2 linked regions of the Anaerocolumna sp. AGMB13020 genome follow. The protein of the gene in region 1 interacts with the protein of each later gene in a pairwise test. Links are inferred from orthologs where the notes say so. Each region holds a gene or a part of one and is shown on either strand. Other genes may lie near its edges.

Evidence for each region. The genes of interacting proteins can lie anywhere in the genome.
Region 2: the proteins of R2R35_RS00365 (region 1) and ftsZ interact in binary tests that used the Bacillus subtilis proteins (3 or more experiments, as listed by UniProt). The link is inferred for Anaerocolumna sp. AGMB13020 from one-to-one orthologs.

What each region holds. Positions count from the first base shown.
Region 1 is NZ_CP136910.1:64,898-75,830, reverse strand. The notes cover bases 149-2,928. They hold R2R35_RS00365 (cell division protein SepF), read right to left. Parts: upstream 1,931-2,928; coding sequence 1,367-1,930; downstream 149-1,366. Other genes in these bases: R2R35_RS00355 (HlyD family efflux transporter periplasmic adaptor subunit), read right to left, coding at 2,733-2,928; R2R35_RS00360 (YggS family pyridoxal phosphate-dependent enzyme), read right to left, coding at 1,966-2,673; R2R35_RS24615 (YggT family protein), read right to left, coding at 1,095-1,334; R2R35_RS00370 (YlmH family RNA-binding protein), read right to left, coding at 332-1,093; R2R35_RS00375 (DivIVA domain-containing protein), read right to left, coding at 149-318. Outside these bases: more of R2R35_RS00375, read right to left, coding at 1-148; more of R2R35_RS00355, read right to left, coding at 2,929-4,121; R2R35_RS00350 (DUF378 domain-containing protein), read left to right, coding at 4,477-4,695; R2R35_RS00345 (twitching motility protein PilT), read right to left, coding at 4,759-5,178; R2R35_RS00340 (D-alanyl-D-alanine carboxypeptidase family protein), read right to left, coding at 5,390-6,400; R2R35_RS00335 (methylglyoxal synthase), read right to left, coding at 6,381-6,779; R2R35_RS00330 (FtsW/RodA/SpoVE family cell cycle protein), read right to left, coding at 6,788-7,909; cell division topological specificity factor MinE, read right to left, coding at 7,931-8,203; septum site-determining protein MinD, read right to left, coding at 8,220-9,011; septum site-determining protein MinC, read right to left, coding at 9,034-9,699; R2R35_RS00310 (penicillin-binding transpeptidase domain-containing protein), read right to left, coding at 9,773-10,933. UniProt on the Bacillus subtilis protein: Cell division protein that is part of the divisome complex and is recruited early to the Z-ring. Probably stimulates Z-ring formation, perhaps through the cross-linking of FtsZ protofilaments. Its function overlaps with FtsA.
Region 2 is NZ_CP136910.1:5,341,383-5,346,455, reverse strand. What follows is about bases 275-3,064. They hold ftsZ (cell division protein FtsZ), read right to left. Parts: upstream 2,372-3,064; coding sequence 1,178-2,371; downstream 275-1,177. Other genes in these bases: R2R35_RS22415 (cell division protein FtsQ/DivIB), read right to left, coding at 2,525-3,064; R2R35_RS22425 (sigma-E processing peptidase SpoIIGA), read right to left, coding at 275-876. Also shown: more of R2R35_RS22425, read right to left, coding at 1-274; more of R2R35_RS22415, read right to left, coding at 3,065-3,271; murA (UDP-N-acetylglucosamine 1-carboxyvinyltransferase), read right to left, coding at 3,328-4,584; R2R35_RS22405 (FtsW/RodA/SpoVE family cell cycle protein), read right to left, coding at 4,666-5,073. UniProt on the Bacillus subtilis protein: Essential cell division protein that forms a contractile ring structure (Z ring) at the future cell division site. The regulation of the ring assembly controls the timing and the location of cell division.

The sequences.
Region 1 (10,933 bases):
ATAACTTTCTGATATAATCAGCTGTGCCTTACCGTTCGCTTCATCTTCAATTGCTTTTGCCTGTTTTCTGGCTGCTTCTTTTGTATCCTCTGCTGCCTGTTCTGCAAGCAACAATGCTTTTTGAAGGGTCTTTTCGATAGATTTATAATAATTAATACCTTCATTTAAAGTATTAACCCTATCATTTAACTCCATGTTTTCTTTGTACATGGTCTCATAACTTTTCTGCAATTCAGAAAGAAAACCTTCTACATCCTTTTTGTCATATCCAATACCTGATTTAAAAGTTTTACTTTGCAGTTCAATCGGCGTTATCATAACTTTTCCCCTCCTAAATGTATTTTAATAACGATACATAATACCGTCCTTTTTTCGTCTGATTCTCAAGGCCTTTATAAATAAATTTCCCATATCCCCTTACGGATACCGTCTCATTTACTTTTAGCTGATAGCTGTTACTTTCTATAAGCCTTCCATCAACATAGACCTTACCTCCTGCTATCAATGACAATATACCGCTCCTGGAGGATTGAAAAGCAAGGGCTATAACTGCATCCAGTCTTGGCGAAGCTATGCTGCCCTTAATTTCTTTGAAATCCGGCGGAAAATCTGGTAAGTCCCCATAAATAACTTCACAGTTAACTTTTGTATGTTTTATTTTCTCTAAGTTATCTGCCAGAAAATTTCCTATTCTTGCTTCACAATATACAAATCCTTCTTTTTCCTTAACAAGAATATCTCCTATTTTGCCTCTCTCAATTCCCAGATTCATAATAGAACCCAAAAAATCTCTGTGACTGAATTCATCACTGAATTTCTTATTGTTAGGAAGAATCTTTATACATGCAATATAATCGGAAAAAGCTTTCACGGAGGAATCTCCGCAAAAGCATAGAATTTTCCTTTCAGCAGTTTCAAACCCGCCGAAAAGCTCATGATTTACATTTGGTAATTCCGGTTTTATACTATGAAAAATACTGATATCATGGAGTGTAAGAAAATCAGTATAAGTATTTATGTTCTTGTTATAAGCAGTCCTTGCTAACTCCAATAACCGCTTCTTTAATAGATTATCTTCTTTATCCGTGTTCATCTTAACTCCCGTTTAATAATCTTACAAATAAATCCTGTAGAAACATGATTAACACAAAACTGATCAAAGGCGATAAATCAGCGGCAGGATTGCCGAAAATCGAATATTTCAGCAAAAAACGTACCGGTGTTAAAATCGGTTCAATTAATAAGGATAGAAGATTTTTGAATTTTTCACCCCCAGAAAACCAGGAGGATATCATATATAATAGCAGTATTACCTGCAATACTACAAAAAACATATAAAAGGTTGAATAGATTGTTTGTACCATTATTAGAAATCCTTATTTAGTGTAGGCACTTCAAAGCCATTATTCTGTAGTATATCTGCATAATCTCCGGATATATCAACGGATTCCGGTGATATGATAAAAATAAAACTGGATATCTGATGCAATTTACCATTTAAGGAATACACTGCGCCTGATATAAAATCCATAATACGCTGAGCCAGATCAACATCCAGACCTTCCAGGTTGATTACAGCAGCTCTTCCTGATAACAGCATATCGCAGATTTCCTGAGAGTCTTCAAATGTACCAGGTTTCATGATACAAACTTCAAAACCCTTGGGGCTTGTCCTGATTGGCACTACCTTGCTCGGCCCGGATTTGTCCCTTTCCATCTTCATCTGCCTTTCTTTTCTTGCCTCATTTAATACATTATTGACCGTTTGGGAAGACATTTCTGTTTCATAGGCAGGCTGATAGGCGTTTTTTACCGCTTTCTTTTCTTGTCTCTCTGCACGCTTATATTCTTTTTCATCAAAATCGTCATCTTCATATTCATCTTCAGTAAGCTTTAGTGAATCCAAAATACTTTTAAATATATTTTCCATACTCCTTGTCTCCTATCTGTAATTATATCTGCCCTCTAAAGGCTTGTATAATTACGTTCCCCAAAAATACCTGTTCCTACGCGGACCATTGTTGCTCCTTCTTCAATGGCGACTTCGTAATCCCCTGTCATTCCCATTGAGAGCACATCCATAGTAACATTATCAATGTTTTTCATTTTTATGTCAACATTTAATTGTCGCAATTTTCTAAAATACTTTCTGTTTTTTTCAGGTTCATCCACATTGGGGGCAATTGTCATTAAACCGCAAATCCGAACATTCGGAAGTTTGGCGATTTCTGTAATCAAAGGCAACACATCCTCTTCAAAAACACCGTATTTACTCTCTTCTCTGGCAACATTTACCTCAATCAGAATGTTACAGATTACACCTTTTTTCTCTGCTTCTCTTTGAATCTGCTGAGCCAGTTTATAGGTATCAACCGAATGTATGAGCGCAGCTTTATCTACAATATATTTGACTTTATTTGTCTGCAGGTGGCCAATTAAATGCCATTGTAAATCTTTCGATAGAACTTCATACTTTTCTGTCAATTCTTGTACTTTGTTTTCCCCAAATACCCCCATTCCTTCCTTGATAGCTATTTCAATGTCCGAAACAGGTTTTGTCTTACTGACTGCAATTAATGTTACATCTTTCCGCTTCCTGCCTGCTCTGGTACAGGCAGCATTTATTCTTAATTCCACTTCTTCAAGATTTTTTTTGATTGCTTCAGAACTCAAAATTATGTCATCCTTTCCTGGTTGATTTTAAGGAGCTATATTATTATGCTAAATTTTCATTAATATATTAAGGCTTGTTCTGTTGCCGTACTGCTATCTAAAGCTATATGGTCGTACACGGATAATCCGTTAACTGTATTTTTCTTAACGATACAGTATTCTTCATTTTGATAAAGTATTTCAATCTGGCGGAAAACTGCATATCCTTTATTTACATTAAAAACTCCTTTAAAGGTTTCCGTCTTATCCAAGATAAAAGTATCCTTTTCATCTTCCCCGATTATCATATCTCTTGTTCCGAAAAGATTTGTGTCAACATAGGCATATTTTTCATCCTGATAATAGATATCCGTAGCGATAAATTCATGAGTAGTTTTTTCATTACCATCACTTGAAGAGGTAACAACACGTGTTAAACCCTCTTTGTTGGAATCCCCGCCTTTTCTAAAATAGGAAAGAGGAACCTGATAGAACTTCTTCTCAACAATGGAAGTAATGGGTATCTTTAACCCTTCTGCTGAATTTATAACAATTTCCGTAGAAATAAATCTCTGATTGATATATCTTGGCATATAGCGTGTTAAGGTTACTTGTGCATAATAATCATTGCCTTTCTGAAATATCTTAACCGGCAGAGTTTGTTTCAGTCCGTCCGAGGTAAAGATTATTGTAACTTTTTCGTTGTCCTTTATTTTATTATATTGTTCTTCATCAAGAAGATACAGGATACTCCAATTATCATTTGTTATAATTTTATATACCGCATTCCCCTTATCCTGCAGCTTGTTGGTTCGCAACTGCGTCTTCTGATAGGTACTTTTATCAAAAGTGGCGGAAGTAGCGGCATCCGCACTCAGATTTTCATATCCGTCCGTATAATAACATACCACTCCACTTGTATCACTTTTTGCAACTTTTAAGGAAGCAGTCTTATCTTTCATTAAGGTTTTTAAGTTTGTCAGCATACTGTCATTGTATATCTGCATGGATGAATTCTTTAGTTCTTCTTTTAGTTGATATACATATGTAAAATCACCGCTGTTATAATCTTTCTGAAAATCTGTGATTTCGCTTTTGATAGCCAGGGAATCATCGGAAGATATTGAAGTACTGGTATTATCAGCAGCCAATTCTTCTGCATAGGCGTTACCTTCATCTACGGAATAAACCACCGAATTCTTGGCAACGCGTTCTCCATCACGATGATAATAATTTATATATCCGGCAGTATCTGTACTTACAATTTTCTCATCTCGAAAAATAAGCCCGTCCAATACAAAGTCATCAGCAGCTGAACCTTCCTTCACTTCATATATGGTTAAATGCTCCGTTGTGAAGTACATATAAATATTTACAATCACATAGACAAAAATAATAAAAAATGTTATGAATCCAATATTGATTGTCCTGGCTCTTCTGAATTTTGCAACTTTTTTATCAGAACCCAAATTAAAACCCCCTCCGATTTCTGATACAGAATCGATTTTATTTTCTTTAACAGCTTTACTGCATTAGAAAAATCAATATCTGCGCTTGAAATCTTCTACTCTTCTATACAAGCTAACTTATAATATTTTCCTCTTACTGTAAGAAATAATTCTGTTTATATGCACCTTTTTTATGTTGTAAGTGGTAAAAAATCTTAACTTAACTTCTATATATCTTTATCTATTATACTTTCTACCAGAGAAGAATGAAAGCCCTAAATTAATATTTTTAGACTCATATTTTAACAGAAAATAAATTGTAAATACCTACATTTTTCAGGAAGAATATTTTGTACATAATTGGAAACAATATTGAATGCAAGAAGGAGGTAATCAAGTGAAAACATTAGATTATATCGCATTGACGCTTGTTATCATCGGCGCCATCAACTGGGGTCTTATCGGCTTCTTGGGATTTGACCTTGTAAGAGTAATATTTGGTGACATGACAGTAGTATCCAGAATTATTTACGCTCTGGTAGGTATTGCAGGTTTGTATGCTCTGAGTTATTTCGGAAGACTTCGCAGCGAATAATAACGATGGGCGTAAAAATAGGAGGCAGGTTAATCATAACCTGCCTCCTATTTTGTGTATATTTTATAAAGCTACTGCTATATTTTCTCTCATTAATTCAGGAAAGGCATGTTCTGCCATGGAAATGCTCAGGGTAAAATCCACATCATATTCTTTTGAAATTTTCTCGATTTTCTTTAAGGTGGGAGTTAAGAGATCACCTTCAACAAAGGCGATGGTTAGAAAACTATCCAGAAAAACAGCTTCCAGATCATGATCCTGTGATACAAGACCGCATAAGAAACCAATAAATTCGCTGGGATTCTCAATACAATAATCTTTCACATTAATAAGCCTTATCCTGTTGCTTAGCTCATACATATGCTTATTGTTCTTATCCAGATAAACTACATTGCCTTTTGCTACTCTTGCTGCGAGATTAGCTTTTTCGATCAGTATTTTGGTCTTGCCTTTACCTTTTTCGCCTGCTATTATCTGTATCATTGTAATCTCCTCCTTAAGATGTGTATTTAATTAGGTGAAAACTTATAAATAATTCCTTAATACAGTTTCATTATAGTATATTTTCACCTAAAGCACAACCATAATATACCTTATCAGAAATTGCAAATTAATTTTCTGATAAAAAACGGTGCTTTTCCGCCATCCATCCGATTATAGGAACAGCTTTATGTTCTTATAATATAGAAATCGGTCATTTAATCATTTTCAGTAGATCTGTCATTTGTGTGAAAAGACTGTTACCGTTATCTGCTTTTAAAATAAGGGAGATATAATCTTTATTATCTTTATCCTGGCTATACAAAATGAGGCAGTTACCTGCCTTACTGGTTGTTCCTGTCTTACCGCCTAGTACAGTTATTCCCTCTGGTGCATTCTCTGTCCCCTTAAGATAACGGTTGGTCGTAAGAAAGGTCTTAGTTACTGATTCCTTAGAAGCATCTTCATATGTTACAGTATATTCCGTAGTTTTAATAATAGAAAGGAATTCCTCATACTTCACCAACTGATGAAATATCAGATACAAATCATATGCAGTGGTATAGTGATTATCATCATGTAATCCATGGGGATTCACAAAGTTTGAATGAACCGCGCCTGCATCTTTGGCAGCCTTATTCATCATTTTTGCAAATTCACCTACCGTACCTCCTATATGCTCTGCTATAGCGATCCCTGCATCGTTTCCGGAATAGATAAGAAATGCATAAAGAAGGTCCTTTAACTTAATGGTATCGCCTTCTTTCAGTCCACATAACTTAGCTCCGCTTTCCGTTATGTGAGAAGCATTATAACTTACTGTTACAGTATCCTCCAGATTACCTTGTTCCAGTACCACCAGTGCAGTTATCAATTTCGTAAGACTGGCTGGATATAATCTTTCATATACATTATTGGCAAAAATCACATCATTATCCGTATCATTGACAATTAAAGAAGATTCTGCCGTTATAGCAGAATCCGACATGTGATTTAGTTCGTCCGGTATTACTACAAGCTCAGATGCAAAAAAATCAGATTGATCACTGCTTAACTCATCGGTATAATTAGTATACACCTGATTCGTGTCAGCAGTATCTGAAAAGGGCAACGCAAGATTTTCGTTACTGCTGCACCCGGTGAGCAGTGAAACAGACACTACAATACAAAACAGTTTTTTCTTCATTGTCTTATCAGCTTTCATATCAAGAGCGTAATATTTCACGCCAGTCAAGGTCACCTCTGTCAAGAGCCTTTATCATTAATTCGGCTGATGCTAAATTGGTAGCCAAGGGGATATTATGTGTATCACAAAGCCTTACTACTGTATTAACATCTGGTTCATGGGATTTGGGTGAAAGGGGATCTCTTAAAAAAATCACTAAATCCATCTGATTATGCTCAATCTGAGCACCCATCTGCTGCTCACCACCTAAGTGACCTGCCAGATATTTATGGATATTTAAGTTTGTTACTTCCTCGATTAATCTACCGGTGGTTCCGGTTGCATAAAGCTCATGCTTATTTAATATGCCTCGATATGCGATACAAAAATTCTGCATTAATTTTTTCTTTGCATCATGTGCTATCATACCAATATTCATGTGTGGTGTTACCCCCTTCTATATTTTCTCTGTAAATTTATATTGATTATGATTCCGATGGATATCATGCTGCTTATCATGGAACTGAGTCCGTAACTGACAAAAGGCAGTGGGATACCGGTATTAGGAAGTACAGCTGTCGCTACACCGATATTGACAAACATCTGAAACACAAACATAGCAGAAATCCCGGTAGCAATCATACGTCCCAATCTGTCAGGAGCATGGCTTGCTATGATAAGACACTTAAAAATGATAATTGATAATAGCACTATAATAACACAGCCGCCTAAAAATCCAAGACTTTCTCCCGCTACCGAAAAGATAAAATCACTTTCAGCGACCGGAACGTAAGTATCGCTTTGTATGGCATCTTTGCCTTCTGTAAAAAGCTTTCCTGTTAATTTACCAGATCCGATGACCTCAACAGAATTATCCTGCTGATAGAGGGTATCGGAGGACTTATCAGCCTCAGGATTCAAGAATGCTTCTATTCTTGTCTGCTGATAATTCGTAAGGAAAAAGATATCATAATTATTCTGTATTCCCCATAGAGTACCAATTAAAACTGGTATGGCAACCAAAAGAATAGGCAGAATTATTTTAAGGCTTAATCCACCTGCAAATATCATTATAGCAAAAATAAACAGAATAACAAGACTCGTAGATAAATTTGTTTGTGTTAAGATAAGAAAAGTTGGAATTCCTATCAGTGCCGACAAAAGTAGGAATACATAGAATTTATTCATCTTTTCTTTAAATATCACTAAGAGTTTTGCCATAAAAATGATAAGTATGATCTTGGTCAATTCCGATGGCTGAAATTCAAATACTTTTAGATCAAGCCATCGTCTTGCGCTGTAATGTTCTACTCCTACCAGCTTAACAGCTACCAGGAGTATCAGATTTATAAAGTATAGTATAATATAGAACTGACTTATGAAATGATAGTCCACCAGTGATACAAAAACCAGTATGAAAACACCAAGACAAAGACCCATTACATGCTTTAAGAAAAAGCCCTCATCGACAATTCGAACCAGGTATATTCCAATACCACTTAGAATAATCACCAAAGTCATTATACTGAAATCATAGTTACTTATACTGTACTTTTTAAATGGAAACATAATTTTACCCTAACTTTTCAATTATTTATTGGACTTCATATCTCTTATAGGAATATTTGCAAACAACGCAGGTACAGTCCCATTATTACCTTCAGACTCTGTCTGGGTAATCTTAATATCCAGTCCTTCTGTGTCAATTTCTACATACCTGGAAATAACGGCAATAATATCATTCTTTATCTGCTCCATTAATTCCGGTGAACATCCTGCCCTGTCTGAGACAAGCACCAGCTTCAGACGATCTTTCGCAACACCGCTTGAAGTCTTTTTTTTGAAAAAATCAGCTAATCCCATTTTAATACTCCTCTCCCTAATTCTTCTTTAGTAAGTTAGCCAGCCAATTGAACAGTCCCTGTTTTCCCTTTAAATCAAGGAATGGAACTTCCTCCCCTAAAATTCTGCGGCAAATGTTCATATAAGCCTGTCCAGCTAATGTACTGGTACCAACCAAAGGTTCTCCCTGATTGGTTGAGATAACGATATTCTCATCATCGGGTACAACACCAATTAAGCTGATAGCAAGTATTTCCACAACATCTTCACTGGACATCATATCCCCTCTCTTAACCATATCCGGTCTTAAGCGGTTTACAATTAAATGTGTCTGCTTCATTTCATTGGCCTCTAAGAGACCGATAATACGGTCAGCATCCCTTACAGCTGAGACTTCAGGGGTAGTAACCACTAATGCTCTGTCCGCGCCTGCAATTGCATTCTTAAATCCCTGTTCGATACCTGCGGGGCAGTCCATTATTATGTAATCAAATTCATCTCGCAGTTCATCTGCAAGTTTCTTCATCTGTTCCGGTGTAACTGCTGTTTTATCTCTTGTTTGTGCTGAGGGTAACAGATACAGATTAGGATATCTCTTATCTTTTATGAGTGCCTGCTTCACACGGCAATTTCCCTCTATTACATCCACCAGGTTATAAACGATACGGTTCTCTAAGCCCATAACTACATCCAGATTTCTAAGACCTATATCTGTATCGATCAAAATTACTTTCTTGTCAAGCTTTGCAAGGCCTGTTCCTACATTGGCTGTTGTTGTTGTCTTACCTACTCCACCCTTGCCGGATGTTATTACTATTACTTCACCCATTAAATTATCCTCCAAAAACTTATTATAAGTTTATATCATTTATAACCTCTTTACTCAAAGGCTCTATATAGATATTTCCATCTTCCAAAAAAGCAATTTTGGTTTCTTTCGCTGCTGTTTTTTCCGGTTTATCCGGAGATCTTGCTATGGTATCTGCAATTCGTATCTGAACTGGATTCATGTCAAGAGCAACTACAAAAGAGTTGTTATTACCCGAGGCGCCGGCAAAGACACTTCCCTTTAAAGAGCCAAGTACAATGATATTACCTTTCGATACGATTCTGGCTCCGGGATTGATATCACCAATTACGATTATGCTTGTTTCTGACTCTAGAACTTGTCCGGAACGAAGATTCCCTTTGTAGAACTGCCCGCTGGCATTGGATAATTCCAGAAGCTTTTCATCCAAGGCTTTTTTGAACTTCTCTTCCTGTCCCGGGTCATCTTCAATCACACACACTACATGAAGCATTGTCTCTTCTGCAATGATATTAAGTACATCCCTTTGCTGTTCGTTGGTCAGCTTTCTCCCCTCAAAGCTCAGAGCCATCTGAGCTTTATCAAAAAATTTCGCCGATTCCCGAAATTTCTCTGCTATTTTTTCTCTTAAGCTTTCATAGTCCATATCACTGTCTAATACAACTATTATACCATATTTATTGCCTTTTATAATAACTGGGTTGTTCATAAACACCTCCTGATAACTTAACTTATAAAACAAACTGATAAACCAAAACCAAAGACGCTGCTGTCGCTTTGGTTTAATCAGTAAAGGATGTTGTCTGGGATTCCGGCATAATAGCTTTTCCCTCTGGATCTGTAAAGCCATCTACATTAAAGTAATAGCCGTATAAATTCTTGCTCAGCTCAACAGCGTTGCTGGAGGCATAACCATTTGGTATTACAGCAATCATAGAAATTTCAGGATCTTCATAAGGACCATAAGAAGCAAATAACGCATGATTTCCTCTTGAACGGCTTTCCTGTGCTGTACCAGTCTTACCTGCAATTTTTACAGGAAAATCCTTGAACAGGTAGGACACAGAACTTCTGCTACCGTTTGCAACCTTATACATTCCTTCATGTACCAGATTCCAGTAAGTACTGCTTATAGAGTCAATCTGCTCTGTCTTACTGTTTTCCTCTTCCTGAGCTTTTTCATTTTCTTTCTCTTCCTTGTTCTTCTTATCCTTCTCAAGCTCATTTTTATCCAGTACCTTACCGTTTTTATCAACTACCTTGCTTAAAAGAGTAAGTTTATAGGAGGTTCCTCCTGTGGCTACAGTGGTTACATATCTGGCTAATTGTACTGGTGTATAATTGTTCGTACCCTGTCCAATGGCGGAACGAACTGCATCCATATCGGAGCTCTTTGGTACAGCTTCTTCGATCTCAATTCCTGATTTTTTATTCAAACCCAGTAAGGTAGCATATTTTGATAGCTTTTCAAGTCCGATGGCAGTCTTATTAGAATCATTTCCATTAAGACTTAAGCGCCATCCCATTTCATAGAAGAAATAGTTACAGGATACTTCCAGTGCAGTAGTGACGTCTACTTTGCCATGACTGGAGGTTGACCAGTCTTTCGGCGGCTGATAGGTTACTTTATTGAAGACAACCTCATCATAGACAGTTTCCTGAGGGCCTAATACGCCCTCTTCCAGCGCTGCAATAGAGGTAACCATCTTAAAGGTAGATCCGGGAGCTGTTTTCTGTTTGGTAGCTCTTGATATGGTAGGCTGGGATAAGTCTGCATTTACCTTTGTATAATACTGATAATCTATTTTATTTGCAAAATAATTATTATCATAGCTGGGATAGGATACCATAGCTCTTACTTCACCGGTTTTCGTATCCGTTATTACAACAGAGGCACTGCAAGGATCAAGGGCGAGTTGTGCAGGCGTTATTTCAATATTACG
Region 2 (5,073 bases), 5.3 Mb from region 1 along the record:
GGATACATCCTCCCTGCTAATGGCAGTTAGAACTTTTTCCCTGACCGTCTCTTCTTTCCCTTCCCAGAGGATGACTTTATCAAGTACAATTGCCGGTAATATTCCTTTTTTACCAACTGATTGAAAAGGAATCATCCGAAGAGGTAGATATTCGTCCGGTTGTACTTCCTCCTGGTTCTTACCGGGTAAAGAAGTACCATTACTAAAATCGTCGAACAGATTACACAGCATATTATTCTGAGAATCCGTCAATAAGGGTTCAATCACCGTATATTCCGCTACAATTACCGGTTTCCCGAAATACGGGTCTTTTAAGCAATTTCCGGTATCCATAAATCCTACAGCTTTGACAGTTCTTTCATTAAAACAAAGTTCTGTCTTATAATAATCTGTTTCCTTATACCGAAGCCGTTTTAAAAGGCTGATAAAAACAATCAAACCGATAGTCCCTGCCAAAACTGCCAAATAAAAATTCTGATATCCCTGCTTTGAAAGCAATCTCCCCTGCATCAGTTCTCTGAAATAATATCCAAAACCAGTATAATAATACAGGCTGTTCAATAATCCTCCCAGAAAAAAGGTGGTTATGTAAAGGAGCCCTACTGCTTTTAAAAATTCCTTTCGATTCCTTTTGCCATAGGATATCTTAACCAACAGGCAGCTTAACAAAATGTAAGCAGCTAAAAATTGAATGAAATGATTCAAATACGGAATTACCGCAAACACACAAGCTCCCAAAGCTCCTGCTGCAGCTCCCAGGCAGCACCTTAAGGATGAGCCTGTATACCTTAGTATTTTTTTTACTACTGTTAACAGAATAAAATCCATGATGAAATTTATGATGAAAATAACATCAACATAAACGTCTAAATACAAAGCCACCCCCTCATTTCATTTATAATAAATCCTATTATAGCTGTTAAAGCCCGTTTAATTTGTCAAATACTGGAATAGTTGAACCTGTTTTCATTTACTCTCACTTACAATATCCCCTCCATTTCAACGACATAATATATAATCCTGTTACAATATTTATACTTTTGTAAATATATGTTAATTCCACAAAGCTTCTGGGGAAATGAAGGACAATGCGCCTGAATTTTCAATTGCATTAAAAATAGCCTGTATCCGATTTCTCGAATACAGGCTATTTTACGCTGTTATTTCCTTAAGTTATTTATTTATGGTTTTTGTTTTTCTGTAAGAACTCTGGTATTTTAATACTTCCCACCTCATTGGCCTCTCTGCCTGGATAATGAGAAGTGGTTCCAGAATAAGGAGAAGTGGGTGTAGATTGTGTAGCCGCCACCTGAGACTGTGCTTTTTCAAATGGAGACTGCTGATTATTAAACTTATACTCAGGTCTGGCCACTGGTTGTTTCAGGAAACTGGGACCTTTTGCTTCCCCTTTGTTGCCTGCCTCTCCGTCAAGTCCTGTAGCTATTACAGTAATGGTAACATAGTCTGTAGTAGCATCATCATACATGGCGCCAAAGATAATATTGGCATTTTCACCAGCAAGCTCCTGTACCATAGTTGCTGCCTCGTTTACTTCGATCAAACTGATATCACCGGAAATATTGATTATAACATGGGAAGCTCCTGATATGGTAGTCTCAAGAAGAGGACTGGTAATAGCCTGATTAACAGCACTAATACATTTATCATCTCCTTTGCCAATACCAATACCGATATGAGCAACACCTTTGTCTTTCATGACAGTCTGAACATCGGCGAAATCCAGATTAATAAGGCCAGGTACATTAATCAGATCCGTGATACCCTGAACACCTTGCTGAAGGACCTCATCGGCCTTTTTAAGCGCATCAGGTATGGTAGTTCGTCTGTCAACAATTTCCATTAATTTATCATTAGGAATCACTATCAATGTGTCCACATGTTCTTTTAACCGCTCAATGCCGCCAAGAGCATTATTCATTCGCGCTTTTGCTTCAAATTTAAAGGGTTTCGTTACGATGCCTACTGTAAGGATTCCCATATCCTTTGCTAACTGTGCAACTACTGGTGCTGCTCCCGTACCGGTTCCACCGCCCATACCGCAGGTTACAAACACCATATCGGAACCTTTGATTATCTCTAGCAGTTCTTCCTTGCTCTCTTCTGCCGCCTGTGCTCCAATTTCCGGCTGAGCTCCTGCACCAAGACCTTTCGTAAGTTTCTCACCAATTTGTACACATTGAGGAGCCTTACAATTCTTTAAATGCTGCTTGTCCGTATTGATACAAACAAATTCAACACCTTTGATATTCTGCTCAACCATTCTATTTACAGCATTATTTCCTGCTCCGCCTACTCCGACAACTAGTATTTTTGCAGTAGATTCTGTTTCACTCGTTCTTATTTCAAGCAAGGTACTTCCTCCTTCACTATACACCTAAAATTATATTAATTATATACGATTCCATTTTCTTATTCAACATTGAGCTTCTAGTAATATAAGACTGGTTATTCTAATAAATATCATATCTTTTATCCACTAAATAATCAACCTTTTTTTAACGTTTTATTTGACAGGCTTCGCAACAATTTTTTCCTGACCTTCCATATAATTCTTCAGGTCTATGGAAAGAATCTTACCGTTTTTCTGAGGTACCGTCGGTAATAGTCCCTTCAGATTTGCAATCTGTTCATCATAGGAATCTCTTTTTCCCAAAAGCACTATACTTTGTTTGTTTTTTAATGTTACCTCATAGTCCTCGTTAAACTGAATCGTATTGATATCCAGTTCAAATTTCTGGATTAATTGAGTGATCTTAAGTATGACCGGGAAAAGCTCCGGGTTCTCTGTCTCTATCTTATCGTGCAGTATAAAACTGTTAAAATTCAGCCCTGTTATAAATGGTACTCCCTCAAGTTTTTCCTGAGAAGTTTCCACGACTATACCATCTTTATCAAAATACATATAACTTCCCATATACTGAATACAGCCGATTACTGATTTTTCATAGACATGCAGTTTAATGGTATGCCTGTCCACCATCGTTGCTGTAATCTTTTCAACAAAGGGAATTGATTCTTTTTTGCCATACATCAGTCTCAGGTAAAAAAGTATGGTATTGCTATCGCTTTTACTTGTCAGTAATTCCTGCTTTAACTCATCATCACTGTAATGGGTGCTGCCGATTATCGTAACCGACCTCAGATTACAGGTCATATAAAGCAGGATTACCGCAAGAAAAACAAGAAGGCCAAACAGCAACAGTTTCCCCGAAGGGCTTATTATCGTTTTGCTGTTTTTATCCTGTCGCATTCTCAAAGCACCTTATCCTTCCTGGCAATTATTCACTCCTTAAACGTTCTCATCAGTTACTCATTTTTATATTCAATCTGTGCCCCCAAAGCCCTTAAGTCTCTGCATATATCCTCATATCCCCTCTGGATATGATATGGATTGTTAACAATTGTTTTACCCTCTGCCATTAAACCGGCTATCACAAGTGCTGCTCCCCCCCTTAACTCACCTGCGGATACTTCAGAAGCTTTTAAAGCAGGAACACCTGTTATATGCGCCACTCTGTCCTGTAAACATATCTGCGCACCAAATCTGGCTTGTTCCGGTACATTCTGATATCTGCCTTCAAATATTTCTTCCACTATTTTGCTGTTTCCGGATGCTTTCATAAGCACCGACATGATCTGTGACTGCATATCCGTAGGAAATCCCGGATATGGTTCTGTTATAATCTCTGGCACTGCCCTTACTGTTCCATCGGAATGAAGAGAGATGGAATCCTCCTTGCATTTTATACGGCTTCCCATCCGTTTTAAGGTCTGAATAACTACGTAAAGACTACCGCAGCCTATCCCTCTTAATACAACATCTCCTCCCGCACCGGCAGCTGCTGCCAGGTAAGTACCTGCTACAATTCGATCAGATGGTGCTGTATATTCCGTCTGATGCAGGGCTGCAACTCCCTCAATTTCAATTCTTCCGGTACCCGAACCATATATCCTGGCACCTGCTGAAATCAAGAATTTGCATAATTCAAGAATTTCCGGCTCTCTTGCCGCATTAAAGATTCTGGTCTTTCCACTGCCTAAAACTGCCGCGAGAATAACATTTTCTGTTGCTCCCACACTGGGTGAGGGAAAATATATATCCGCTCCCTTAATCCCAGAAGTCAAGCATTTAATCAGCCCGTCCTCTTCTTCCAGAACAACATTCATCTGTTTAAAAGCCTCCAAATGAAAATTGATAGGTCTTGCACCAATGGTACAGCCACCCGGATAAGATATGACAGCGCTGTGGGTTCTTCCTAAAAGAGCTCCCATTAATATAATGGAAGAGCGCATCTTCTTGACAAGATCCGTTGGGACGATATCTGTTGATAAACCTCTTGCATCAACTATGATAGAGGAGCCTTCCCAGGTAACGGTACATCCGATATCAATGAGAATCTCTATCATATGCTCCACATCCAGAATTCTCGGACAATGATTCAGCTTTGTAACACCGTTTATTAATAATGTAGCTGCTAAAATTGGTAATACGGTATTTTTAGAACCTTGTATGTTAACTTCACCACTTAGCTGTTTACCACCAACAATTTCAATATATGCCATGGTACACCTCAAACCTAATATAGTATTACTATATGTAATTTAATTATATTTGTGCTTGCAGCCAAATGGGGAAGCAAATACCTATTTTTCATACTTAATCTGATTGGATACACTTAACACAATTCCCATTTCCGTCAGCAACACAAGAAGTGATGTTCCTCCGTATGATATAAAGGGTAATGGTATTCCGGTAGAAGGAATTGTATTGGTAACTACCGCTATGTTAATGAGGACCTGTGCTGCTATATGTGTTAATACACCGGTGGCTATTAACCCTCCAAAAAGATCCGGTGCATTTACCGCAATAATAAATAGTCTCCAGATAACCAGGACAAAAAGCAGAATTACTGCAATTGCTCCAAAGAGTCCCAGTTCTTCACAAATAACCGCAAATATCATATCGTTATGAGATTCCGGAATAAAACCAAGCTTTTGCATACTCTCTCCCAGGCCTTTACCGAAGATCCGGCCCGAGGCAATGGCATAGAG